2 linked regions of the Kaistia algarum genome follow. The main gene of each other region encodes a partner of the protein of the gene in region 2 in a complex. Links are inferred from orthologs where the notes say so. Each region holds a gene or a part of one and is shown on either strand. Other genes may lie near its edges.

Region 1 (10,267 bases), 850 kb from region 2 along the record:
GGCAAGATCGTCTCCACCTCGCAGGAAGTCGAAGTCGTCATCCTCGAGGTCGATCCGGTCAAGCGTCGCATCTCGCTCGGCCTCAAGCAGACCCTGCAGAATCCGTGGGAAGCCTTCGCCGAGAAGTATCCGATCGGCGCCGTTGTTGAGGGCGAGGTCAAGAACAAGACCGAGTTCGGTCTGTTCATCGGTCTCGATGGCGATGTCGACGGCATGGTCCACCTCTCGGACCTCGACTGGAACCGTCCGGGCGAGCAGGTCATCGACGAGTACAACCGCGGCGACATGGTCAAGGCGCAGGTGCTCGACGTCGACATCGAGAAGGAGCGCATCTCGCTCGGCATCAAGCAGGTCGGCGGCGATCCCTTCGTCGAAGCTTCCGGCGACATCCGCAAGGGTGCTGTCGTTACCTGCGAGATCCTCGCGGTCAACGAAGGCGGCCTCGAAGTCCGGATCGCCGATTCGGATCTGACCACCTTCATCCGTCGCGCCGATCTGGCCCGCGATCGGTCCGAGCAGCGTCCGGAGCGGTTCGCTCCCGGCGAGAAGGTTGACGCCCGCGTCACCAATTTCGACAAGAAGGCCCGCAAGGTCTCCGTCTCGATCAAGGCGCTCGAAATCGCCGAAGAGAAGGAAGCCGTCGCGCAGTTCGGCTCGTCGGATTCGGGTGCTTCGCTCGGCGACATCCTCGGCGCAGCGCTCAAGGCTCGCCAGAGCGACGAATAATCCTTTCCGTCCAACGACGGTTCGGTAACGAAACGCCCCGGCTTGTCCGGGGCGTTTTGCGTTTGAGGCGGGTTTTTCCAATTCGGCCAATCGCTTGCCGCCGCGCTGGTTTGATTTCGCGACCCAAAGCGGCTAACCCCATGGTTGAGGGGCGACTGGCTTAGGAGATCCGAGCGGCATGGACGCGGACCAGATCATCGATCGACGACGGCTGAAGCGGAAGCTTGTCTTCTGGCGCGTCGTCGGCCTCCTCGCTTTGGTTGCGGCGGTGGCGATCGGAGCCGTGCTCGCCATCGGGCCGGAGCGGATCGGCGAGCGTTCCAATCCGCATGTCGCCCGCATCGCCATCAACGGCTTCATCGCCGATGACCGGGCCCAGCTGGAACTGATCGACCGGCTCGCCAAGAACGATGCCGTCAAGGCCGTGCTCATCTCGATCGATTCGCCGGGCGGCGCCACCGTTGGCGGCGAGGCGCTCTATGATGCGCTGCGCGAACTGGCGCAGAAGAAGCCGACGGTCGCCTCGATCAAGACGCTGGGAGCTTCGGCGGCCTATATGGCGGCGATCGCGACGGACCACATTGTCGCCTATAAAAGCTCCATCACCGGATCGATCGGCGTCCTGTTCCAGTCGCCGGAGGTCTCCGAGGCGATGGCGAAGCTCGGTATCAAGCTTACCGAGGTGAAGTCCTCGCCACTCAAGGCCTCGCCCTCGCCGTTCGAGCCGGCTTCGCCCGAGGCGATCGCCGTGATCCAATCGCTGATCGGCGATACCTATGGCTGGTTCGTCGACATCGTCGCCGAGCGGCGCAAGCTGGATCGGCCGACCGCGCTCCGCCTTGCGGATGGGCGCGTCTATTCGGGCCGCCAGGCCCTTGCCGCCGGGCTCATCGACGAGGTGGGCGGCGAGGAGGCGGCCATTGCGTGGCTGGTCAAGGAGCGGGGCATCGCCTCCGATCTTCGGATTGTCGAATGGAAGAAGGAGGAGCCGTCTTCGAGCTTCTCCTTCGCCGAGGCGACCGTGCTGCTTCTCGCCAGACAGGTCGGTCTCGACCCGGCTTCCGCCGCTGGCGGCCTCGCCCGCTTTCTGCCGCAGAGACTGAACCTTGACGGTCTGCAATCGGTTTGGCAGGCTCCGGCGGCTTTTGAGGACGCGGAGGGGACTGCGCGATGATCAAGTCAGAACTCGTGCAGAAGATCGCCGAGCAGAATCCGCATCTTTATCAACGCGATGTCGAGCACATCGTGAACTCGATACTCGACGAGATCGTCGATGCTCTGGCCCGGGGCGACAGGGTCGAGCTGCGCGGCTTCGGTGCCTTCTCGGTCAAGAACCGCCCGGCGCGCCAGGGCCGGAACCCGCGTACGGGCACAAAGGTTGATGTGACGGAGAAATTCGTGCCCTTCTTCAAGACGGGCAAGGAAATGCGGGAGCGCCTGAACGACGCCTGACCCGCGTTCGTAAAGAGCGAAGTGGACCCCGGTTCGCGCCGCGATAGCGCGGCCCCACGGAGCGCTGAGACCCTTTCGCGATTCCATGATGCGCCGGATGGTTCCAGCGGGAGCGATCGATGAGACGTCTGATAGCTGCTATCATCCTGATTCCGCTGGCCATTGTGGTCGTGGCTCTTTCTGTGGCCAATCGCCATCCAGTCATCCTTTCGCTGGACCCCTTCAACGGCGAGGCACCGGCGGTAGCCATGGCGCTGCCGCTCTATGTCGTCTTCTTCGCGGCCCTCGCTCTGGGCGTACTTATCGGGGGTGTCGCCGTCTGGCTCGGGCAGTCGCATTGGCGTAGCCAGGCACGGCGGCTGAAGCGGGAGACGGCGAGCGTCCGCCGCGAGAATGAGGCCTTCAAGGCGGTGCGCAGCAGCCCTGCCACCGCATTGGCCATACCGCGCCGCGGCGCCGCCTGAACATTGTGCGGGTCATTCCAGCTGAGAGGATCGACGCCACCTTCGACCGTGTGGAGCTGGTCGAGACCTTGCGCGCAGCCTTCTGCGCGCCTGCGGAGACGCCGACCCGCCATCACCACACGATCCCACGGAAGGATGGCGACGCCACGCTGCTGCTGATGCCGGCCTTTGACGGCGAGACGGAAGCGGGTTTCGGCCATGTCGGCGTCAAGATCGTCTCGGTGTTTCCCGGCAACGCAGCCCGGGGCGCTGCGACGGTGCAGGGCGTCTATCTGCTTTTCTCCGGCGAGACCGGAGCGCCGCTGGCGCTGATCGATGGGCCGCGCCTGACGCTATGGCGAACGGCCGCCGCCTCGGCGCTCGCGGCGGACTATCTTGCCCGTCCGGATGCCTCGCATCTCGTCATGATCGGCGCCGGCGCGGTGGCCGCCCACCTCGTCGAGGCACACGCCGCCTCGCGCCCGATCGAGCGCGTCTCGATCTGGAGCCGGCGGCCCGAACAGGCGGAGGCGCTGGCTGCACGGTTGACGCAGCCGCGCCTCGTGGTCAAGCCTGTCGACGACCTCGAAGCCGCCGTAGCCGAGGCCGACATCGTCTCGGCGGCGACCCTGTCGAAGGTGCCGCTCGTCCGGGGTGCGCTTCTGAGACCCGGCACCCATGTCGATCTGGTCGGCGGCTTCACGCCTTCCATGCGCGAGGCCGACGATGATGCCATGCGCCGCGCCCGGGTCTATGTCGACACGTTCGATGGCGCGCTGGCCGAGGCCGGCGACATTGTAGGTCCGATCGCGTCCGGCGTTCTGACGCGGGAGGCGATCATGGGCGACCTCTTCTCGCTGGCGCGGGGGGAGAGCGAAGGTCGGCGCAATGCTGAGGAGATTACGCTCTTCAAGTCCGTCGGCACGGCGCTCGAGGATCTCGCAGCTGCGGCCCATCTCTGGCGCCGGATCGGCTGATCCCGCTCCGCTTCGGGCACATCATGCCGTGCGTAGTTCCTCGTCCAGCGTCCGCGGGGGAAACGGTCGGAACGTCATGGCGATGAGGAAAGCGCCCAGTCCGAGCCCGAACGAGGTCAGGTAAAGCCCGCCATAGCTGCCGGTGACGTCGAAGATCCAGCCGCCCAGCGTCGGGCCGAGCGCCATGCCGAGTGCGCCGGCCATTCCCGTGCCGCCCATCAGCGTGCCCATGATGCGCATGGGGAAATTCTCGCGCAGCAGAACCGCATAGAGCGGCATAATGCCCGCATAGATGAAGCCGAAGACAGCGGCGACGGCATAGAACTCACCGAGGTCCCGGGCGAAGAAATAGGCGAGCGCGCCGAATGCCTGCGCCAGCAGGCCGGCGACCAGAACCCGCTTGGCGCCGAAGCGGTCGCCGGCCACGCCGAAGCCGATGCGGCCGAACATGCCGGCGATTCCCTCGACCGAATAGATCGACACGGCCGCGATGGCCGTTATGCCGCAGATCTCGGCATAACTGACCGTGTGAAAGATCGGCCCGGAATGGGTGGCGCAGCAGAAGAAATTGGTCAGCACCAGAACGACGAACGGCACCGAGGTCACGGCGGCACGCACGCTCATCGCGGCCGGCGGCGCGTCGATCTCGTCGCTCGGGTGCGGCGTCGATACTGGCGGCCGGCGCAGGAAGAAGGCGAGCGGGATCGTCGTCACGGCGACGATCACCGAAAGGATCGAGAGCACGGTGCGCCAGTCATGGCTTGAAACCAGCCAGGCGGCGAGGGGCGACATGGTCACCGGGGCGAGGCCGATGCCGGCGGAGACCAGCGATACGGCGAGGCTGCGCTGCGTTTCGAACCAGCCGGTAACGGTCGCCATCATGGGCGCGAAGAAGGCAGCGACCGCCCCGCCCACCATCACGCCGAAGAAAAGCTGGAACAGCAGGAGGCTCGGCGCGTGACCGGCAAGCCAGAGGCTCAGGGCGAACAGCGCGGCGCCGGTCATCACCACCGGCCGCGCGCCGAAGCGATCCGAGAGCGCCCCCCACACCATCGAAGTCAGTGCCATGGACAGGAACCCGATGGTCATCGCCCCCGAAATACCGGTGCGCGACCAGCCCGTCGCCTCGGTCATCGGCGTCAGCAACACGGGCAGCGAGAACATCGCCCCCATGGCGACGCAGCCCATCAGGCCGCCGACCGCGACGATCACCCAGCGATAGGGGTGTTGCTGCATCGTCTCTTCTCCCATCGACCGTGCGGAGCCTGTACTGCACAAGCCCCGCGGCGTCCCGTCACATTGCCTCTCAAACGATAATTTGATATCAAACGATAATGTCGACGACAAGCCCCTCTCTCGAAGTTGCGCCGGCCCTGCCGCTTGCCGCTGTCCATGAAGTGCGGGATCGGTGCCTCTGTCTTGCCGCGCAGCGGGCGGCGCGACTGCTGGCGCAGCGGTTCGATCGGCTATTCGCCCCGCTTGGGATCACCAATGGCCATTTCTCCATTCTGGTCGCCCTCAGCGGCGGCTGGAAACCCCGGCTCGGCGAGCTGGCGGCATTCCTGGCGATGGACAAGGCGACACTGACGGCGGCGGTCCGCGTCCTGGAGCGGCGCGGGCTGGTCATTGTGCGTCCGGACGACGGCGACGCGCGCATCCGCCGCCCGTCGCTGACCGAAATCGGCCGCGAGACGGTCGGCCGGGCGGTTCCGCTCTGGCGGGAAGAGCACGCGCGCCTTGAGGCAGGGCTCGATGCGGCGGACGTCGCCTCTGCCACTCGCCTCCTGTCCCGGCTCGGATAGGCCCGGACCGTTGGACTTCCCGGCGCTTTCGTGGCAAAGGGTGCCCATGCTCAGGATGCAGAATTCATGTCCGTGATCGTCAAAATCTGCGGCCTCTCGACCGAGGAGACGCTCGATGCCGCGCTAGGCGCCGGCGCCGACATGGTCGGTTTCGTCTTCTTCGCCAGGAGCCCGCGCTTCGTCTCGCCGGAACGCGCCCAGGAACTGGCCGCACGGGTGCGCGGCCGGGCGGAGATCGTCGCGCTCACCGTCGATATGACCGAGGAGGCGCTTGCCGAGATCGTCGCGACGGTTCGTCCCGACTGGCTGCAACTGCATGGCCAGGAGACCCCGGAAACGGTCGCCTCGGTGCAGGATCGCTTCGGTCTCGGCGTGTTGAAGGCGATCGGCATTTCCGGGCCGGCCGATCTTGCAGCGATCGCCGCTCATGCGCACGTCGCCGACCGCCTGCTTCTCGATGCCAAGCCGCCGAAGGGAGCCGTCCTGCCGGGCGGAAACGGCCTCGCCTTCGACTGGAGCCTTCTGGACGAACTGGATCCGGACCTTAGCTATATGCTCTCGGGTGGGCTTGACGCCGGCAACGTCGCCGAGGCCCTAGCCCGAACGCATGCGATCGGCGTCGATGTTTCGTCCGGCGTGGAGAGTGTTCCGGGGATCAAGGATCCGGAGCAAATCCGCGCCTTCGTGGCCGCAGCGCGCGGCGCCAGCCTTCAAGCCGAAACCAGCCGGGCCGCCGGCCTGAGGATTCCGACGTGACCGCACCTGTCCTTCCCAATTCCTTCGCCACCGGCCCCGACGATCGCGGCTTCTTCGGCATTTATGGCGGCCGCTTCGTCGCCGAGACGCTGATGCCACTGATCCTGGAGCTGGAGGCGGCCTATCTCTCGGCCAAGGACGATCCGGCCTTCCAGGCCGAACTCGCCTCGCTGTCGAACCACTATGCCGGCCGGCCCTCGAAGCTCTATTTCGCCGAAGGCCTCACCAGGCATCTCGGCGGCGCGCGCATCTTCTTCAAGCGCGAGGACCTCAATCACACCGGCAGCCACAAGATCAACAACTGCCTGGGCCAGATCCTGCTGGCGAAGCGGATGGGCAAGACGCGCATCATCGCCGAGACCGGCGCCGGCCAGCACGGCGTCGCTTCTGCTACGGTTTCGGCCCGCTTCGGCCTGCCCTGCGTCGTCTATATGGGCGCGACCGACGTGGAACGGCAGGCGCCGAACGTCTTCCGCATGAAGCTGCTCGGCGCGACGGTGAACCCGGTCACCGCCGGCAACGGCACGCTGAAGGACGCCATGAACGAGGCGCTCCGCGACTGGGTGACCAATGTCGAGGACACCTATTACATGATCGGCACGGCGGCCGGCCCGCATCCCTATCCGGAAATGGTGCGCGACTTCCAGTCGGTGATCGGCCGCGAGGCGCGGGCGCAGATGATGGAGCAGGAGGGTCGCCTGCCGGATCTCGTGATCGCTGCCGTCGGCGGTGGCTCGAATGCCATCGGCATCTTCCACCCCTTCCTCGACGACAAGGACGTCGCGATCGTGGGCGTCGAGGCCGGCGGCCATGGACTGGCCGTCGACAACGGCCATGCCGCCTCGATGAGTGGCGGTCGTCCGGGCGTGCTTCATGGCAACCGCACCTATCTGCTGCAGGATTCCGACGGCCAGATCCTCGAGGGGCATTCGGTTTCGGCCGGCCTCGATTATCCCGGGGTCGGTCCAGAGCACTCGTGGCTGCGCGACACGGGCCGCGTTTCCTATGTCCCGATCGTGGACGACGAGGCGATCGCCGCCTTCCAGCTCTGCACGCGCACCGAGGGCATCATCCCGGCGCTGGAATCGGCCCACGCCATCGCGGAAGCCGTCAAGCGCGCCCCCGGCATGGCCGAGGATGACATCATCCTCGTCAATCTCTCGGGCCGCGGCGACAAGGACGTCCACACCGTCGGCAAGATCTTGGGGATGGATGTTTGAATCGGGCGCGTGGCCGAACCTTCCCCGCGCGCCTTCCCCGTCTTGACGCCATCCTCCATCGAGCCTAGGCCGAATGCCATGACCGAAACCCGCATCGACCGTCGTTTTGCCGCGCTCAAGTCCGAGGGCCGGCCGGCGCTTGTGACCTTCATGACGGCCGGCGATCCCGATCCGGCAACCACGCTGGCGCTGCTCCATGCGCTGCCGGCCGCCGGCGCCGACGTCATCGAGCTCGGCATGCCCTTCTCCGATCCGATGGCCGATGGTCTGGCGATCCAGGCCGCCGGGCTGCGCGCGTTGAAGGGCGGGCAGACGCTCAACAAGACGCTCGATCTGGTGCGCGAATTTCGCAAGAGCGACGACGCGACGCCGATCGTGCTCATGGGCTACTACAACCCGATCTATTCGCATGGCTCCGAAGCCTTCGTTCGCGACGCGAAGGCGGCTGGCGTGGACGGTCTGATCATCGTCGACCTGCCGCCGGAGGCCGATGATGAGCTCTGCATCCCGGCGCTCGCGGCCGGGCTCAATTTCATCCGCCTCGCCACCCCGACGACGGATGACCAACGCCTGCCGATGGTGCTCCGCAACACCTCCGGTTTCGTCTATTACGTCTCGATCAATGGCATCACTGGCTCAGCCGCGCCGGATGCGAGCCGCGTCGCAGAATCGGTTGCGCGCATCAAGCGCCATACCCATCTGCCTGTCGCGGTCGGCTTTGGCGTTCGCACGGCCGAGCAGGCTGCCGCCATAGGCGCCAATGCCGATGGCGTCGTCGTTGGTTCGGCCATTGTCGCGGCGATCGCCGCCTCACTGGACGACGAGGGCAGGGCAACGGCGGCGACCGTGCCGGCCGTCGTCAATCTCGTATCCTCGCTCGCCTCGGGCGTTGCCAGCGTGCGCCGGTCCGCCGCGGCCTGAAGAAGAGGGTTTTTCGCATGAGCTGGATCAACGACGTCGTTCGTCCGAAGATCAAGAGCCTCCTGAACAAGCGGGAAGTCCCGGAGAACCTCTGGGTCAAATGTCCCGAGACGGGCGAGATGGTGTTCCATCGCGACCTTGAGGCCAATCACTACGTGATCCCGAATTCGGGCTATCACATGCGGATGACCGCCCCGAAGCGGCTCAACTATTTCTTCGATGAGGGGAAATACGAGTCGATCGCGGTTCCCGATGTGGCGGTCGATCCACTGAAGTTCCGCGACGAGCGTCGCTATACGGACCGCCTCAAGGATGCGCGCACCAAGACCGGATTGCAGGACGCGGTCGTCGTCGGCGCCGGCTTCGTCGAGGGCGTGCCGCTTGTCGCGGCGGTGCAGGATTTCGATTTCATGGGCGGCTCGCTCGGCATGGCGGCCGGCGAGGCCGTGATTGCCGGCATGGAAGCGGCGCTGCAGCGCCAGCAGCCCTTCATCATGTTCGCGGCCTCCGGCGGCGCCCGCATGCAGGAAGGCATCCTGTCGCTGATGCAGCTTCCCCGCACGACGGCGGCGGTGATCGCGCTGCGCGAGGCGCGGCTTCCCTATATCGTCGTCCTCACCAATCCGACGACCGGCGGTGTCACGGCGTCCTATGCCATGCTGGGCGATATTCATATCGCCGAGCCGGGCGCGCTGATCGGCTTTGCCGGCCCGCGCGTCATCGAGCAGACGATCCGCGAGAAGCTGCCGCCGGGCTTCCAGCGTTCCGAATATCTCTATGATCACGGCATGGTCGACATGGTCGTCCATCGCCATCAGCTCCGCGCGACCATCGCCCGGCTCTGCGGCCTGCTCGGGCCGAAGGCAGCCAGGCTGCCGGCGATCGCCGGCCAGCGCCATGACGAGGTCGCGCTGGCGTCGTAGTCCGCTGCTATCTTCCGCCGGGCGGCGCCACCGCTGTCCGGGCTCGACCGTCTTTTCTGCATGAAACTACCGATCGGCGGGCGCCCGCCCGTCGCCGAGAGCGTTTCCCATGGTTACCAGTACCGTCGTCCTGCAGCGGCTCTTCCAGCTCCATCCCAAGGAGATCGATCTATCGCTCGATCGCCTGGAGCCGCTTCTGGAAAAGCTCGGCCATCCGGAAGAGCGTCTGGGGACGGTGTTCCACATCGCCGGAACCAACGGCAAAGGCTCGGTGACGGCCTTTCTGCGCGCGATGCTGGAGGCCTCGGGTCGGACCGTCCACGTCTATACCTCGCCCCATCTCGTGCGCTTTCACGAGCGCATCCGTCTGGGCCAGCCCGGCGGCGGTCGCTTTGTGAGCGAGGAGGAACTCGTCGCGACGTTGCTCGAACTCGAACGCGTCAATGACGGCGCGCCGATCACCCATTTCGAGATCACGACGGCCGCGGCGCTCAAGCTCTTCGCCGACCATCCGGCGGATGTGACGCTGCTCGAAGTCGGGCTCGGGGGGCGGTTCGACGCCACCAACGTCATCCGCTTGCCAGAAGTTTCGGTGATCACGTCGATCTCGCTCGACCATGAGAGATTCTTCGGCGATCGGTTGGAGGATATCGCTGGCGAGAAGGCCGGCATCATCAAGCGCGGCCGGCCGGTCGTTACCTCGCCTCAGGTGGCGCCCGTTCTCGGCGTGATCGAGGCGAAGGCCGCCCGGCTTGGCGCGCCGCTCTTCGTCGGCAATCAGGATTGGATCGCCCATTCCGAGCGGGGCCGTCTCGTCTTTCAGGACGAGGACGGGTTGCTCGACCTGCCGCCGCCCCGCCTTCCCGGCCGCCATCAATTCGTCAATGCCGGTGCCGCCATCGCGGCGCTGCGCCGGTCCTCGCTCGCCATCCCGACGGCCGCGATCGAAACGGGTCTGACGAGCGTTGAATGGCCGGCGCGCATGCAGCGGCTTGCGAGCGGCAAGCTCGTCGATCTCGCCCCGGCGGGCGCCGAGATCTGGCTCGA
Region 2 (15,611 bases):
CGCAATGTGACGTGGTAATTTTCCGCGTCGATCCAGCGGCCTCCCGGCAGGCCGCCCCGCAACAGGGACAGCCTGTCTCCCACTTCGGCCGGAACTTCGAGCGCGGTGAAAAGGCGCGGCATCGGCATCCCCCTTTGCAGGAATCGACGAAGGATGTCGAAAGCATTGCGGTTTGGCCGCAGCCTGTAAAGCCGCAATTGCCGCCGCGCCCTGTCGCCTCAGGGGCTGGGGTTGCCGACGAGCTGGTGAACGGCGTCGATCGCCGCCGCGATTTCGGGCGTGATCGCGACGTCCACCGAATCAACGTCGGCGGCGAGCTGCTCCATCGTCGTGGCGCCGATGATGTTGGACGTGACGAAGGGTCGCGTGGTGACGAAGGCGAGCGCCATTTGCGACGGATCGAGGCCGAAGTCACGCGCGACCTTCAGATAGGCGTCGATCGCGGCCTCGGTTCCGGGCTTCTCATAACGATCACCGCGCTTGAAGAGCGTGGTGCGGGCGCCAGCGGGACGCGCGCCGCCTTGGTATTTTCCGGAGAGATAGCCCTGCGCCAGCGGCGAATAGGCGAGGAGCCCGACCTGCTCGCGCTCCGCGATCTCGGCGAGGCCGACCTCGAAGGTGCGGTTCAGGAGGTTATAGGCGTTCTGGATCGAGACGACGCGCGGGCCCTTGCCGCTTTCGGCAGCGAACACGAACTTCATCGTGCCCCAGGCGCTCTCATTGGAAAGACCAACATGGCGGATCTTGCCGGCGCGAACCAGATCGTCCAGCACGCCCAGCGTCTCCTCGATCGGCACTTCGTCGACCGCGGGCTGCGGTGGGTCGTAGCGGGTCGGGTTCGAGCCCCAGAGCGAGACGTGGCGATCGGGCCAGTGCAGCTGGTAGAGGTCGATATAGTCCGTGCCGAGCCGCTTCAGACTACCCTCGATGGCGTGGAGGATGTCCTCGCGCACGAGGCGGGAGGAGCGGCCGCCGCGGAACCAGTCCATCGCGGTGCGGCCGACGACCTTGCTCGCCAGGATGACCTTGTCGCGGTTGCCGCGCGCCTTGAACCAGGACCCGATGATCCGCTCGGTCGAGCCATGCGTCTCGGCCTTGGGCGGGATCGAATAAAGCTCAGCCGTATCGAAGAAATTGATGCCGCGATCCAGCGCGTAGTCCATCTGCTGATGGCCTTCGGCCTCGGTGTTCTGCTGGCCCCAGGTCATGGTGCCGAGGCAGATCTCAGACACGGCGAGATCGGTTCGTCCGAGCGGGCGATATTTCATGAAGGGCTCCGTCAGGCCTGCGCCTGGCATGGTCGGTGGGAGGAGGGCGCCGTCAGTGCGGAATTTCCGCGATCAGGCGCTCCACGGCGGGAAAGATTCGCTTGACGATCACCGCAACGCCCGCCCGGTTGGGGTGGAGGCCATCCGCCTGGAGGAGGGCGGGCTGGCCGGCGACGCCGTCGAGGAAAAAGGGATATAGCATCGCGCCATATTGCTCGGCCAGTTGCTCGTAGATCGGCTCAAAACGCGCAGCATAGTCAGGCCCGAGATTGGGCGCGGCGCGCATGCCCACGAGCAGCACGGGCAGCTTCTTTGCCTTCAGCTGCTTCAGGATCGAGCCCAGCGCAGCCCGCGTCTCGGCTGGATCGAAGCCGCGCAGCATGTCGTTGGCGCCCAGCTCGACGATCACTGCATCCGCGCCCTCGCCGAGCGACCAGTCGAGCCGTGCGAGGCCGCCCGCCGCCGTGTCGCCCGAGACGCCGGCATTGACGATCTCTACATCCTGTCCCCACGATTTCACCGCTGCCTGCAACTGGTCGGTGAAGCCCTCGCCGGGGCCGAGGCCGTAGCCGGCCGTCAGACTGTCGCCGAGGGCGACGATCCGGACCGCCGCCGCGCGGGCGGGCACGGTAGTGACCGCGAAGGCCGCGACGACGAGGAGTAGCGAAAGAAGGGCTGGGGCCTTTATCATTGTTGCATTGCACCCATATGGAACCGATGTGCCGGGATCGGCGCGCACGCAATATAGGGCAGCCGATCGTGAGCCAACCATACCGAGACGCCTCTTTTGCCGTCGAAGTCGAAAATGTCGAGCTTTCGCTCGGATCGGGCGCGGCCCGCGTCCACATATTGAAGGGCGTTTCGCTCCAGGTTGCTTCCGGCACGTCGCTTGCCCTGGTCGGGCCGTCCGGATCTGGAAAATCGACTCTGCTCATGGTGATGGCGGGGCTGGAGCGGATCGATGCGGGGCGGCTTGTCGTGGCCGGAGAGGACCTGTCCGGGGCCGATGAGGACAGGCTGGCGCGGTTCCGGCGTCGCAATGTCGGGATCGTGTTCCAGTCTTTCCATCTCATTCCCAACATGACGGCGCTCGAAAACGTCGCCGTACCGCTGGAACTCTCAGGCGTGCGCGATGCCTTCGAGCGGGCCGAGGCCGAGTTGAAGCTCGTCGGGCTCGGCGCGCGGTTGCATCATTATCCCGGCGCGCTGTCGGGCGGCGAGCAGCAGCGCGTCGCCATAGCCCGCGCGCTGGTGGCGCAGCCGGCGATCGTCTTCGCCGATGAGCCGACCGGCAATCTGGATGAGGCGAATGGCCGGCAGATCGCGGAGCTGCTGTTCACCTCAGCCGCGGCACGCGGGGCGACGCTGATCCTCGTCACGCATGATCCAGCGCTGGCCGGCCGATGCGAGCAGACCGTCCGCGTCCATTCGGGCCGGCTGGAGGAGCCGCAGGTTCGTTCGGCCGCCGCCCGGAGTGCGGCCGAATGAACCGCGCCGCCGGCTCGGCCGTGTGGCTGCCGCTCCGCTTCGCCTTCCGCGAGCTGCGCGGCGGCCTTTCGGGCTTCGTCGTATTCCTCGCCTGCATCGCTCTGGGCGTCGCAGCGATTGCCGCGGTCGGATCGGTGTCGCGCTCGATGACGGAAGGGTTGGCGCGCGAGGGGCGGGCGATCCTTGGCGGCGACGTCGCCTTCACGCTGGTGCAGCGCCAGGCCAATCCGGCCGAACTCGCCTTCCTGCGTTCCAAGGGCGATATCTCCGAGATCGCGTCCCTGCGCGGCATGGCCCGCCGCGCCGACGGCTCGGACCAGACGCTGGTCGAGGTGAAGGCGGTGGATGCCGCCTATCCGCTCTATGGGGCCATTGAGGCGGAGACTGGGACGGCCACTCTTGATTCTGCCGCGCCGCTCGCCGCCCTGGCCGATCCCGAACTCTTTACTCGTCTCGATCTCAAGGTTGGCGACACGATCGATCTGGGCACTGCGCGGCTGACGCTCGTCGGATCGATTGGCAGCGAACCCGACAAGCTGGCGACCGGCCTCGGCTTCGGCCCGCGGCTGCTTGTCACGCGTGCGGCTCTGGATGCGGCGAAACTCGTCCAGCCCGGCAGTCTGGTGCAATGGAGCTACCGCCTGCGTCTTCCCGCCGATAGCGACCCGGCCGCTTTGGTCGAGGCGGCGAAAGTCGCGTTTCCCGATGCCGGCTGGCAGATCCGCACGCGTGACGACGCCTCGCCGGGCCTTCGGCGTAGCATCGACCAGTTCACGCAATATCTGACGCTGGTCGGCCTCGCCGCGCTGGTCGTCGGCGGCGTCGGTGTCGCCAATGCGGTTGCGGCCTTCATCGATCGAAAAAGGCCCGTGATCGCGACGATGCGCTCGCTGGGCGCCGAGTCGCGTTTCGTCGTCGCGCTCTATCTCTGCCAGATCCTGCTGATCGCCCTGGTCGGCATCGCCATTGGCCTCGTCGTCGGGGCGCTGGTGCCGGTGGTGGCGATCCGATTCCTGGCCGATGTGCTCCCGGTCGGGGCCGAGAGCGGGCTGCATCTCGCTTCGCTCGCCACGGCGGCACTCTATGGCCTCGTCACGGCGCTCGCCTTCGCGCTGCTGCCGCTAGGGCGTATTCCCGATGTCGCGCCCGCTTCCCTGTTCCGCGACATGAACGGATCGGAGCGTAGCCGGATCCGGCTTTCCTTCCTCGCCGGGGCGCTGGCCGCCAGCGCCGTGCTTGCCGCGCTGGCCGTGTGGCTTGCCTATGACCGGCGGATCGCGATCGTCTTCGTCGTCGCCATCGCCGCTTCGTTCCTGGTGCTGCGCGGAATCGGCTGGCTGGTGATGGCGCTCGCCAAGCGGTCGCCGCGGCCAGCCTCGACCGAATGGCGCTATGCGATCGGCAATCTGCATCGGCCTGGCGCGTTGACCCCTTCGGTGATGCTGTCGCTCGGGCTCGGCCTTGCCCTCATCGTCACGCTGGCGCTCATCGACGGCAGCCTGCAGCGGCAACTCAAGGGCTCGATGCCGGCCAACGGGCCGAGCTTCTTTTTCCTCGATATCCAGCGCGACCAACTTGAGCCGTTCTCGACCTTCCTGAAACAGGCGGCGCCCGGCGGGAGGATCGAGAGCGTGCCGATGCTGCGCGGGCGGATCACCCGCGTCGCCGGCACGCCGTCCGACCAGGTGAAACCGGCGGCCGACAGCGCCTGGGTGCTGCAGGGCGATCGCGGCGTCACCTTCTCGGCGACCCCGCCGAAGAACTCGCGCATCGTCGAGGGTGAATGGTGGAAGGACGATGCGAGGGAGCCGCTGGTCTCGATGGAGGCCGGCGTCGCGCGTGGCCTAGGCTTGAAGGTCGGCGACACAATCACCGTCAATGTGCTGGGGCGCGAGATCACGGCGAAGATCGCCAATCTGCGCCAAGTCGACTGGGAGAGCCTCGCGATCAATTTCGTCATGGTGTTCTCGCCGTCGACCTTTGCCGGTGCGCCCTATACGGCGCTGACGACGCTGTCGCTGCCCGGCACGCCGGATGCGGCGCGGGAAGCCTCGCTGATGCGGGACGTGGGCAAAGCCTATCCTACGGTTACGGCGATCCGCGTGCGCGAAGCGCTCAACCGGGTATCGTCGATCCTGGAGCAGCTCATGGTGGCGATCCGTGCCGCTTCTTCGGTCGCGCTCGCCGCTTCGGTGCTGGTCCTCGCCGGCGCGCTGGCGGCAGGGCTGCAGGGCCGGCTGCGCGATACGGTGATCCTGAAGACGCTGGGCGCCACCCGGCGGCAGCTTCTCTTCGCCTTCGGCTATGAATATGGCCTGCTCGGGCTCTGCGCCGCCGTGTTTGGTGTCGGCGTCGGCTCGCTCGCCGCCTTTGCCGTCGTGGCCGGCGTCATGAAGCAGAGCTTCTTCTATTCGCCGGCGGAAGCCCTTGCCGCCGCCGTGGCGGCGGTTGTGCTCACCGTACTGCTGGGTCTTCTCGGTACCTGGCGCCTGCTCGGCCGCAAGGCCGCGCCGGTGCTCAGAAACCTATAGGCTCCGCCGCCCGCTTCGTTTACGATCGCCCCCGAACCGACATGCCGTCCTCTTGCGCCTAGAGGGGGCAGGGGCCATATCGCGGGCATATCCCTTCCGATGCGGCTCAAGGGCAGGCAAGGGCGGGAATGCTGCGCCGATGGCGCGGGCAAGATTTTCGGAGAGGACTTCGATGGCAGATTTCGACAATCGCGTTTCACCGTTTGGCGCGGCGCGTGCCGGAACCGGTGTTATCGACCAGGGCCTGCGCTCCTACATGCTGCAGGTCTATAATTACATGGCGATCGGCCTGCTGATCACCGGCGCCGCCTCGATCGGCATGTTCAAGCTGGCCTTCGTCGACAATGGCGGCGTGATCGAGCGCACCGCGCTCGGACAGACGCTGTTCAGCGGCCCGCTGATGTGGGTCATCATGCTGGCGCCGTTCGCGCTGGTGATGGTGCTGTCCTTCGGCATCCAGAAGATGTCGGTGGCGACGGCGCAGCTGACGTTCTGGGTCTATTCGGCGCTAATGGGCGTGTCGCTGACGACGATCTTCGTCCTCTACACCGCCCAGTCGGTCACGCAGGTGTTCTTCATCACCGCCGCGACCTTCGGCGCGATGAGCCTTTATGGCTACACGACCAAGCGGGATCTGACCGGTTTCGGTTCGTTCCTGTTCATGGGCCTGATCGGCATCATCATTGCCTCGATCGTCAATATCTTCGTCGGATCGTCGGCCCTCGGCTTCGCGATCTCGATCCTAGGCGTGCTCATCTTCGTCGGCCTTACCGCCTACGACACGCAGAAGATCAAGGAGATGTACTCGGTCAATGACGACGGCACGCTCGCCGGCCGCAAGGCGATCATGGGCGCGCTGACGCTCTATCTCGACTTCATCAACCTGTTCCTGATGATGCTGCGTCTGTTTGGCGATCGCCGCTGATCCATCGTCACCGCAGAGACAAGAAGGGCGCGGTCTCGGCTGCGCCCTTTTTCTATGGGGCGGCTGGATGGGCTCAGCCCTCGACCAGCTTCAGCTGTTTGTCCAGGATGGTCAGCACCTGGCGCAGATCATGGCCGCGCTTCATGATGTAGCCCCCCGCGGCGATGACGGAATAGGCGCCTTGGCGGCGATCGAGCGAGGGGTCCTTCTCGACGCGGAACAGCGGCATTTCCGAGGTGCGGCGGAAGATCGAGAACACCGCTTTGTCCTTCAGATGGTCGATCGCGTAGTCGCGCCATTCTCCAGCCGCAACCATGCGGCCATAGACGCGGAGAATCTGGTTGAGCTCATGGCGGTCGAAGGCGACATAGCGGGGGGAGGGCGGAGCTCGTCCGGCGAGCGCGACCAGCGTCGCGCCGCCCCCGGCTATCGGCTCGTCGTCGCTTCCGCTCAATCGCGCCTCCCTTCGGCCGCTCGCAAATGCCCTGTCTTGGTCCTGTCATGATCGCGCCGAAGTCCCTGGCTGGCAAGGCTGAAGCCCTGTTGTCCTCGGCGCACCGCCAGGCGCCCGCTCTCACGAAGCCGTGAAGGTCGGGGCGCATTTTTCATCGTTTTGCCCTTTTTCGGCCCGCCACCAGCCGCAATGCGGGACGATTTTAGCATCATGGTTTCAGACGGTCCGGTTTGGCGGGAACTTCGGAATTTCTCAGCCCCCCAGCCCCCCGAGGTTCTCTTGCCGAACCGGACCACCTTTTGCCATCGGGCGGCAGAGTATCGCCGCCCGCTTGTCGACCTCCCCTGGGCCGGCGAAACCCCCGATCGCCGACCCTTCGACAAGAATGCGCGCCCTCGTGGCGCGCTTTTTGTTGTTGGATCAAGGCCGCCGCGGTCGCCGCTTCAGCTTGACACCGCAAGGCCTTGCAGCCAGTGTGCGCCCGCTTTCGGGGTGTCGGTCCTGCCGTCCCCGGGTCGATCTTGCCTCGTTCGCAGGTCTGGATGATAACCTTTCTCGAATTCGAAAAGCCGGTCGCCGACCTTCAGGGTAAGGTTCAGGAATTGCGTGCCCTCGGCGAGAGCGGCAATGCGGTTGCCATCGGCGAAGAGATCGCCAAGCTGGAGGCGAAGGCCGCCCAGGCGCTGGTCGATATCTATGGCAAGCTGACGCCGTGGCAGAAGACGCTCGTCGCCCGCCATCCTGACCGCCCGCATTTCGTCGACTATGCCGAGCACCTCTTCACGGATTTCACGCCGCTGGCCGGCGATCGGAAATTTGCCGAGGACAAGGCGATCCTCGCCGGTTTCGGCCGTTTTCGCGACCGTCCTGTGGCGATCATCGGCCAGGAGAAGGGCCATGATACCGAGACGCGGCTGCGCCATAATTTTGGCATGGCTCGTCCCGAGGGCTACCGCAAGGCGGTCCGCATCATGGAACTCGCCGAGCGCTTCGATCTGCCTGTGATCACGCTGGTCGATACGGCCGGCGCCTTTCCCGGCATCGATGCCGAGGAGCGCGGTCAGGCCGAGGCGATTGCGAGATCGACTGAGGCGGCACTGTCGCTGGCGGTGCCGAGCGTCTCGGTCATCATCGGGGAGGGTGGATCGGGCGGGGCCATCGCGATCGCCACCGCCAGCAAGGTCGTGATGCTGGAGCACTCGATCTACAGCGTGATTTCGCCCGAAGGCGCAGCGTCGATCCTGTGGCGGGATGCGACGCGGGCGCAGGACGCGGCGACCAACATGAAGATCACCGCGCAGGATCTCTATCGCTTCGGCGTTATCGACCAGATCGTGCCGGAGCCCGTAGGCGGCGCCCATCGCGACGCGCCTGCGGCGATCGCTGCCGTCGGCGATGCCATCGGCGCGTCGCTTGCCGCGCTGGAAGGTCTTTCCGGCGCGGAGTTGAAGCGCCAGCGCCGCGAGAAGTTTCTTGCGATCGGCCGCAGCCTTTGACACGATTCCGCCGGTCTTGCGGGTAATGCTCCGCGCGTCGATTCGGGGTATGGCGGGCCGTGGCGTCGCCGACCCTGTCGTGTCGCAGGCGCCTTCCACCCCGGATGGAGCGGCGATGCTTGAGGGAAGTTCATGCAGGCATCCGACCTGATCACGCGCATCTGCCGCGGGGCCTTGCTCCTGATGGCTGTGCTGCTGCTGGCCGCCTGCCAGGAATCCGGCATTCCGAAAGACCAGAAGCCCGTCTCGGCGAAGCTTACCGCCAAGATGGAAAAGCTGGAGATGGACCCGAAGTCGCCGATCTATATCCGCGCCTTCAAGGAATCCTCTGAACTCGAAGTCTGGAAGCAGCGTCGCGACGGCCAATATGCGCTGCTCACGACCTATTCGATCTGCAAATGGTCCGGCAAGCTCGGCCCCAAGATCAAGGAAGGCGACCGGCAAGCGCCGGAGGGCTTCTACACGATCACGCGCGGCCAGATGAACCCGAATTCGAGCTATTATCTATCGTTCAATATCGGCTTCCCCAACGCTTTCGACCGCTCGCTCGGTCGCACCGGCACTAACATCATGGTCCACGGAGCTTGCTCTTCGGCGGGCTGCTATTCCATGACCGACGAGGCGGCGGGCGAGATCTACGCTCTGGCGCGCGATGCCTTCTACGGCGGGCAGCGTGCCTTCGAGGTGCATCTCTATCCGTTCCGCATGACGCCCGAGAACATGGCGAAGCATCGCAACGACCCGAATTTCGATTTCTGGGTGATGCTGAAAGAGGGGAACGACCATTTCGAGGTGACCAAGAAGGTCCCGGTCGTCCAGGTGTGTAACAAGCGCTACGTCTTCGACGTGGATGCCGGCGGCGCGGCGCTCAACGCCAGCGCGCCCTGTCCGCCCTACAGCGTTCCGGCCTGGCTCGACGCCGCCGTGAAGCAGAAGCAGACGCAGGACAACGCTGCCTTCCAGATCGCCTCGGCCAGGTTCCAGGCCGAAGATCAGGCTGCCAGCGCCAAGGCCGCGGCAGACGCGCAGAAGAAGGCCGCTGAGGCCGAAGCCGCCGCCGCGAAGGCCGCGGCTCCCGCCGTCGCGGACGTACCGGCTGCGGAAGCCGCTCCGGCGCTTGCCGAGGCGGCCGGTGTTGCCACGGCGCCCGCCAGCGCCGAATCCCCTGACGTCGTCATGGCCGCCGTCGGCGGAGTGCCCGCGCCGGAAATGCCACTGCCTGTCCCTTCGCCGCTGCGCCCCGTGTCCGCGCCAGCGGCCGAGACGCCGCCGCCGGCCAAGGGCAATTTCCTGCAGCGTCTCAAGATCAAGATGCCCTGGGGCTAAGCGTCAACCTGGCGCCGGCAGGCGCACGTGCCGGCTATCTGACGATCTGGCGGTAAAGGTCGTCAGGCCCAAGCTTACAAGCCGTGACTGCCCGAATAGGCGTTTGAAGACGGCGGTTGCCAGGCGGCCAGCGCGTCTTTCGCCGGGCGATAGATTTCGATCCCGAGCGGGTAGCACAGCGCGATATCGTCCGAGTGTTTGGTGCCGCAATCTCCGCCCGGACAGGTCGACAGTGCGCCGAGAAGATCGATTTCGGCGAAGAATTCCAGAAAATCACCCGGCCGCACCGGACTTGCCTTCATGAAGTACTGATGTGTGTCGTGCGTGAAGCCGGTGCACATGAAGACATTGAGCACGTCATGGATATGCGACTCAGCCTCGGCCAAGGACACTTGCCGATCGAGCGCTAACGCCCGCGTCAGGTTCGAATGGCAGCAATGGTGGTAATCGGTGCCCTTCAGCAGCCGATTGGTATAGGGGTCGCAGCGCGTACCGATTACGTCGTGGACACCGCCGCCATCGGCGTCGAAACCATACCAGTCCAGCGTGTCATGGGTGATGGTGGCCATCGGCCTCAGTTTCGGCAACGTGCTCCACAGCCGATGGCCTGTGGTGACGTGCGTCGCATGCAGGGCGCGGGTCTTGCCACTGAAGAACCGTTCCGAAAGATCGTGCGCATTCCATAGATTGAGGTCGCCGACTTGCGGGCCATCGATGCTGACGATGCGCCAGACATGACCCGCCGGAACCGTGAAGGTGCGCGCCTCGCGCGGCGGAACCACAATTTCCGCGATCTTCGTCAGCCCGCTGCGTGCCCGTTCGTAGAAAGTAGCGTCATAGGGCGGCAGCCGGTCCACTTCGTAGCAGATGACAGGCGGAACCGAGCGGCGCTTGGCGGCATCGAGAGGCTCGGCCGATTGCGGCTGTCCAACCATGCCGCGCCTCCCTGGAAGCGCCTCGCCGTCAGGCGAAGCGGCCGTGGCAGTGCTTGAACTTCTTGCCGGAGCCGCAGGGGCAGGGCGCATTGCGCTGGACCTTGCCCCAGGTCGTCGGATCGTTCGGATCGACGGCAACCGCATCGAAGTCGGGCGCGGCGGCGAAGCTCTGGAAGAAGGCCTCGTCCATCTCGTTGCCGCCCGTGGTCGGGTCGAGATGCACGGGCTGGAGGTCTTCGGCCTCCTGCGGCATCAGCGGCGGCGACTGCATGATCTCGACGCGCATCATCTGCGACGTCACCGTCTGGCGAAGATTCTCCAGCATGGCTTCGAACAGCTCGAACGCCTCGGTCTTGTATTCGTTGAGCGGGTCGCGCTGCGCATAGCCGCGATAGCCGATCACCTGACGCAGATGGTCGAGCGTGACGAGATGCTCGCGCCAGAGATGGTCCAGCGTCTGCAGCAGCACGGCCTTCTCGACCTGCCGCATCACTTCCGGCGAGAAGCGTTCCGTGCGGGAGGCCGCGGCCTCGTCGCCGGCCTTCAGCGCGCGCTCGCGCACTTCGGCGTCGGCGATGCCTTCCTCGGCCGCCCACTCGACGATCGGGAGATCGAGATTGAGGACTTGGTTCAACTGCTCATGCAGGCCGGCCGCGTCCCATTGCTCGGGATAGGCCTTTTCCGGGATGTGCTTGGCAACGAGGTCGATGGTCACCTCGCGGCGCATGTCGTCGATCGTCGAGGCGACGTCGTCCTCGGCCATGAGCTCGACGCGCTGGTCGAAGATGACCTTGCGCTGGTCGTTCATGACGTCATCATATTTCAGAAGGTTCTTGCGGATGTCGAAGTTGCGGGCCTCGACCTTCTGCTGCGCCTTTTCCAGAGCCCGGTTGATCCAGGGATGGACGATCGCCTCGTCCTCCTTGAGGCCGAGCTTCTGCAGCATGCCGTCCATGCGGTCGGAACCAAAGATGCGCATCAGATCGTCCTGCAGCGACAGGAAGAAATGCGAATGGCCCGGATCACCCTGGCGGCCGGAACGGCCACGCAGCTGGTTGTCGATGCGGCGGCTCTCGTGGCGCTCGGTGCCGATGACGTAGAGGCCGCCGGCCGCGAGAGCGACCTTCTTCTTCGCGGCGATGTCGGCTTTGATCTCTGCCGTCAGGCGTTCGCGCTCGGCCTCGTCGACAATGCCTTCGAGATCGCGCTCAAGTCGCATGTCGAGATTGCCGCCGAGCTGGATGTCGGTGCCTCGGCCCGCCATGTTGGTGGCGATCGTCACGGCGGCGGGAACGCCGGCCTGGCTGACGATATAGGCTTCCTGCTCGTGATAGCGGGCGTTCAGCACCTGGTGCGGAACCTTCTCCTTCTTCAGCATTTCGGAGAGGAGTTCCGACTTCTCGATCGACGTCGTGCCGACGAGAACCGGCTGGCCACGCTCGCTGCAGTCGCGGATGACGCGGATGATCGCCTTGTATTTCTCCGCCGCGGTCCGATAGACCTCGTCATCATCGTCGATGCGAGAGACGGCGACGTTGGTCGGGATCTCGATGACCTCGAGCCCGTAAATGTCCATGAACTCGGCCGCTTCCGTCTGCGCCGTTCCGGTCATGCCGGCCAGCTTCTCATACATGCGGAAATAGTTCTGGAAGGTGATCGAGGCCAGCGTCTGGTTCTCGGGCTGGATCTGGACGTGTTCCTTGGCCTCCAGCGCCTGGTGCAGGCCTTCCGAATAGCGGCGGCCCGGCATCATGCGGCCGGTGAATTCGTCGATGATGATGACTTCGTCGTTCTTGACGATGTAGTCCTTGTCGCGCTGGAACAGGCGGTGCGCGCGCAGGCCCTGATTGATGTGGTGGACGACGGTTACGTTCTCGACGTCGTACAGCGAGTCGCCCTTCAGGAGGCCCGCCTCGGCCAGCAACTGCTCAAGCTTCTCGTTGCCGGCTTCCGTGAAACTGGCCGAGCGCTGCTTCTCGTCGATGTCGTAATCCTCGGGCAGCAGCCGCGGGATGAACGTGTCGATGAGGTTGTAGAGTTCGGAGCGGTCGTCGAGCGGACCGGAGATGATCAGCGGCGTGCGCGCCTCGTCGATCAGGATCGAGTCGACCTCGTCGACGATTGCGTAATGATGCCCGCGCTGGACCATGTGTCCGAGCTCGTACTTCATGTTGTCGCGCAGATAGTCGAAGCCGTATTCGTTGTTCGTGCCGTAGGTGATGTCGCAGCCATAAGCCGCGCGGCGCTCGTCATCGTCTAGGCCGTGCACGATAACGCCGACCGAGAGGCCGAGGAACCGATAGAGGCGCCCCATCCACTCGGCGTCGCGCTTGGCGAGGTAGTCGTTCACGGTGACGACGTGGACGCCCTTGCCGGTCAGCGCGTTCAGATAAACCGGCAGCGTCGCGACCAGCGTCTTGCCTTCGCCGGTTTTCATCTCGGAAATGTCACCGTCGTTCAGCACCATGCCGCCGATCAGCTGCACGTCGAAATGGCGCATGCCGAGCGCGCGCTTGGCGCCCTCGCGAACGGTGGCGAAAGCCTCGACCAGGATGTCGTCGACGCTGGCGCCGGCGGCGATCTTGCTCTTGAACTCCCCCGTTCTCGCGCGAAGTTGATCATCCGTGAGCTTCGAGAGCTCTCCCTCCAGCGCGTTGATCAACGCGACCTTGGGACGATAGCTCTTCACACGCCGGTCATTGGAGGATCCGAAGATCTTGCGCGCTAGAGAACCGAGACCGGCCATGGCTTATCCTTGAATATTCATACGGCGCTGCTTGCCCTCAATTGGGCGAAGCTGCGCCGGTTCGCTAGGGGCTCTCGGGCCGGAAACCGTGGGAAGCGCCGACACCTCGGTCGTCAACAGCGTTCTGGACGCCGAGACCCGAGACAGATAAGAGGGGGCACCCAGGATGTCAACGTGGCCGCGGCGGTGCCGGCTGGCCTGATAATGCAGCAACAGCAAGGAATCTGGGGCACCCGACCGCAGCGGTCGGACGCGCCCTGACCCACCCAGCGTCTGTAATGGAACAGGACAATTCGATGACGTCACGTCACTCACCGCGTCGGCTCGCACTGCGCGGATCGGCTCTGGCGCTTTTCGGTCTGATCGCGCTCGCCGCACCGGCTCATGCCGATGATGCGGCGCCGGCCGCAACCACGGCGCCGGCTGCTGCCGCCGCTCCGGCTCCAGCCCCGATCGACCCGAAGACGGTCGTCGCGACGATCAATGGCGAGCCGATCACCGAAGGTGATCTCGGCCTCGCCGCCCAGGCTTTCGGCGAGCAGATCGCCAAGGTTCCGCCGGAGGATCAGCGCCGGGCCGTTCTCGACGTTCTGATCGATCTGAAGCTGATGGCGACCGCTGCCACGGCGGCCGGCCTCGACAAGTCGGATACGTTCCAGAGCCAGCTCGCGCTGCTGCGGGCCCAGGCGCTGCGGAGCGAGTATTTCCGCGCCGAGATCGAGGGCAAGACCACCGACGAGGCGGTCAAGCAGCGTTACGAGCAGGAAATCGCCAAGGTCACGCCGCAGGAAGAAGTCCAGGCGGCCCACATCCTGGTCAAGACCGAGGACGAGGCGAAGGCGATCATCAAGGAGCTCGACGCCGGTGCCGATTTCGCGACGATCGCCAAGGCGAAGTCGCAGGATCCCGGCTCGGCCAAGATGGGCGGCGATCTCGGTTATTTCACCCAGGGCAAGATGGTCCCGGAATTCGAGAAGGCGGCCTTCGCCCTTGAGGTCGGCAAATATACCGAGACCCCGGTCAAGACCCAGTATGGCTTCCACATCATCAAGGTGACGGACAAGCGCAAGCAGCCGCTGCCGAGCTATGACCAGGTCAAGGACCAGGTGCGCCAGATGGTGCTGCGCGATCTGTTCGTGCAGACGGTCGCCAACCTGCGCAAGGACAACAAGGTCGACATCATCGATCCTGCCCTGAAGGCGCAGCCGGCGACGCAGCCGGCCCAGTAAGCCGATCCTCCGGCCATTGGCCGCCGCGGAATTGAGAAGGCCGGACAATGTTCCGGCCTTTTCGTTGAGCGGATGCCGCTGTGGTGCATCCGCGGCTTCCTCGCCCGTCGCCCGAAACGCCTTGCGTGTGACCAAGGCTTCGGGCAGGACGGTTTCCGCTCCGTGCCCGAACTCGCCGAGGCTTAGATGTCGACCGCCATTTCTCCGCTCGCCGTTCCCTTTCCCGACATGCCGTCCGTGGCCGGCGTCCGCTTCGCCACGGCGGCGGCGGGCATCAAATATCGTGAGCGGCGCGATGTCTTCCTGGCGCTGTTCGCCGAGGGGACCAGCGTTGCGGGTGTCTTCACGACGTCGAAATGCCCCTCGGCTCCGGTCGACTGGTGCCGGCAGGCGCTGGCAGGCGGCTCGGCGCGGGCGCTGCTCGTGAATTCCGGCAATGCCAATGCCTTCACGGGCAAGAAGGGCGTCGAAACGACGACGCGGCAAGCGGCGCTCGCGGCCCAGGTTGCCGACTGTCAGCCCGGCGAGGTGTTTCTGGCGTCCACCGGCGTGATCGGCGAGCCACTTGATGCGGCGAAGTTCGAGGCAGTGCTGCCCGAGACAGCGACCCGCGTCGCCGAAGGCCCATGGATCGATGCCGCGCGCGCGATCATGACGACCGACACATTCCCGAAAGGATCGACGCGGCGCGTTCGGCTCGGCGGCGCCGAGGTGACGATCAACGGCATTGCCAAGGGCGCCGGCATGATCGCACCGGACATGGCAACCATGCTGTCCTTCGTCGCGACCGACGCGGCGATCTCGGCGCCTGTGCTGCAGGCGCTGCTGTCGAAGGGCGTCGTCGGCAGCTTCAATTCGGTGACGATCGACAGCGACACTTCGACCTCGGACACGCTGCTCCTCTTCGCCACCGGCCAGGCGGCCGGCTCGGAGACGATCACCGATGCCGCCGATCCGCGTCTGGCGGGATTTGCCGAGGCTCTGGACGAGGTTCTTCTGGATCTCGCCGTGCAGGTTGCCCGCGACGGGGAAGGCGCCCGCAAGCTGATCGAGGTTCACGTCGCGGGCGCCGTCTCCGACGCATCGGCGAAGCGGATCGCGCTCTCCATCGCCAATTCGCCGCTGGTGAAGACCGCCGCCGCCGGTGAAGACGCCAATTGGGGCCGCGTGGTGATGGCCGTCGGCAAGGCCGGCGAACCGGCCGACCGCGACC

The links.
Region 1: the proteins of OSH05_RS13145 (region 2) and accD are in contact, whole or in part, in a solved structure (PDB 8UXZ), measured with the Escherichia coli proteins. The link is inferred for Kaistia algarum from one-to-one orthologs.

Annotation. Positions count from the first base shown.
Region 1 is NZ_JAPKNJ010000001.1:1,889,743-1,900,009, reverse strand. Bases 7,346-10,267 are described here. They hold accD (acetyl-CoA carboxylase, carboxyltransferase subunit beta), read left to right. Parts: upstream 7,346-8,314; coding sequence 8,315-9,220; downstream 9,221-10,267. Other genes in these bases: OSH05_RS09160 (bifunctional folylpolyglutamate synthase/dihydrofolate synthase), read left to right, coding at 9,330-10,267; trpA (tryptophan synthase subunit alpha), read left to right, coding at 7,455-8,297; trpB (tryptophan synthase subunit beta), read left to right, coding at 7,346-7,376. Also shown: rpsA (30S ribosomal protein S1), read left to right, coding at 1-726; signal peptide peptidase SppA, read left to right, coding at 905-1,900; ihfB (integration host factor subunit beta), read left to right, coding at 1,897-2,178; OSH05_RS09200 (lipopolysaccharide assembly protein LapA domain-containing protein), read left to right, coding at 2,298-2,642; lhpI (bifunctional Delta(1)-pyrroline-2-carboxylate/Delta(1)-piperideine-2-carboxylate reductase), read left to right, coding at 2,648-3,598; OSH05_RS09190 (MFS transporter), read right to left, coding at 3,620-4,834; OSH05_RS09185 (MarR family winged helix-turn-helix transcriptional regulator), read left to right, coding at 4,933-5,400; OSH05_RS09180 (phosphoribosylanthranilate isomerase), read left to right, coding at 5,467-6,156; more of trpB, read left to right, coding at 6,153-7,345.
Region 2 is NZ_JAPKNJ010000001.1:2,732,655-2,748,265, forward strand. What follows is about bases 6,315-9,185. They hold OSH05_RS13145 (acetyl-CoA carboxylase carboxyltransferase subunit alpha), read left to right. Parts: upstream 6,315-7,208; coding sequence 7,209-8,162; downstream 8,163-9,185. Other genes in these bases: OSH05_RS13140 (DUF2794 domain-containing protein), read right to left, coding at 6,315-6,621; OSH05_RS13150 (L,D-transpeptidase family protein), read left to right, coding at 8,295-9,185. Also shown: thpR (RNA 2',3'-cyclic phosphodiesterase), read right to left, coding at 1-122; OSH05_RS13115 (aldo/keto reductase), read right to left, coding at 219-1,268; OSH05_RS13120 (arylesterase), read right to left, coding at 1,321-1,959; OSH05_RS13125 (ABC transporter ATP-binding protein), read left to right, coding at 2,028-2,756; OSH05_RS13130 (ABC transporter permease), read left to right, coding at 2,753-5,287; OSH05_RS13135 (Bax inhibitor-1/YccA family protein), read left to right, coding at 5,460-6,212; more of OSH05_RS13140, read right to left, coding at 6,286-6,314; more of OSH05_RS13150, read left to right, coding at 9,186-9,488; OSH05_RS13155 (urea carboxylase-associated family protein), read right to left, coding at 9,563-10,423; preprotein translocase subunit SecA, read right to left, coding at 10,452-13,169; OSH05_RS13165 (peptidylprolyl isomerase), read left to right, coding at 13,466-14,398; bifunctional glutamate N-acetyltransferase/amino-acid acetyltransferase ArgJ, read left to right, coding at 14,585-15,611. UniProt on the Escherichia coli protein: Component of the acetyl coenzyme A carboxylase (ACC) complex. First, biotin carboxylase catalyzes the carboxylation of biotin on its carrier protein (BCCP) and then the CO(2) group is transferred by the carboxyltransferase to acetyl-CoA to form malonyl-CoA.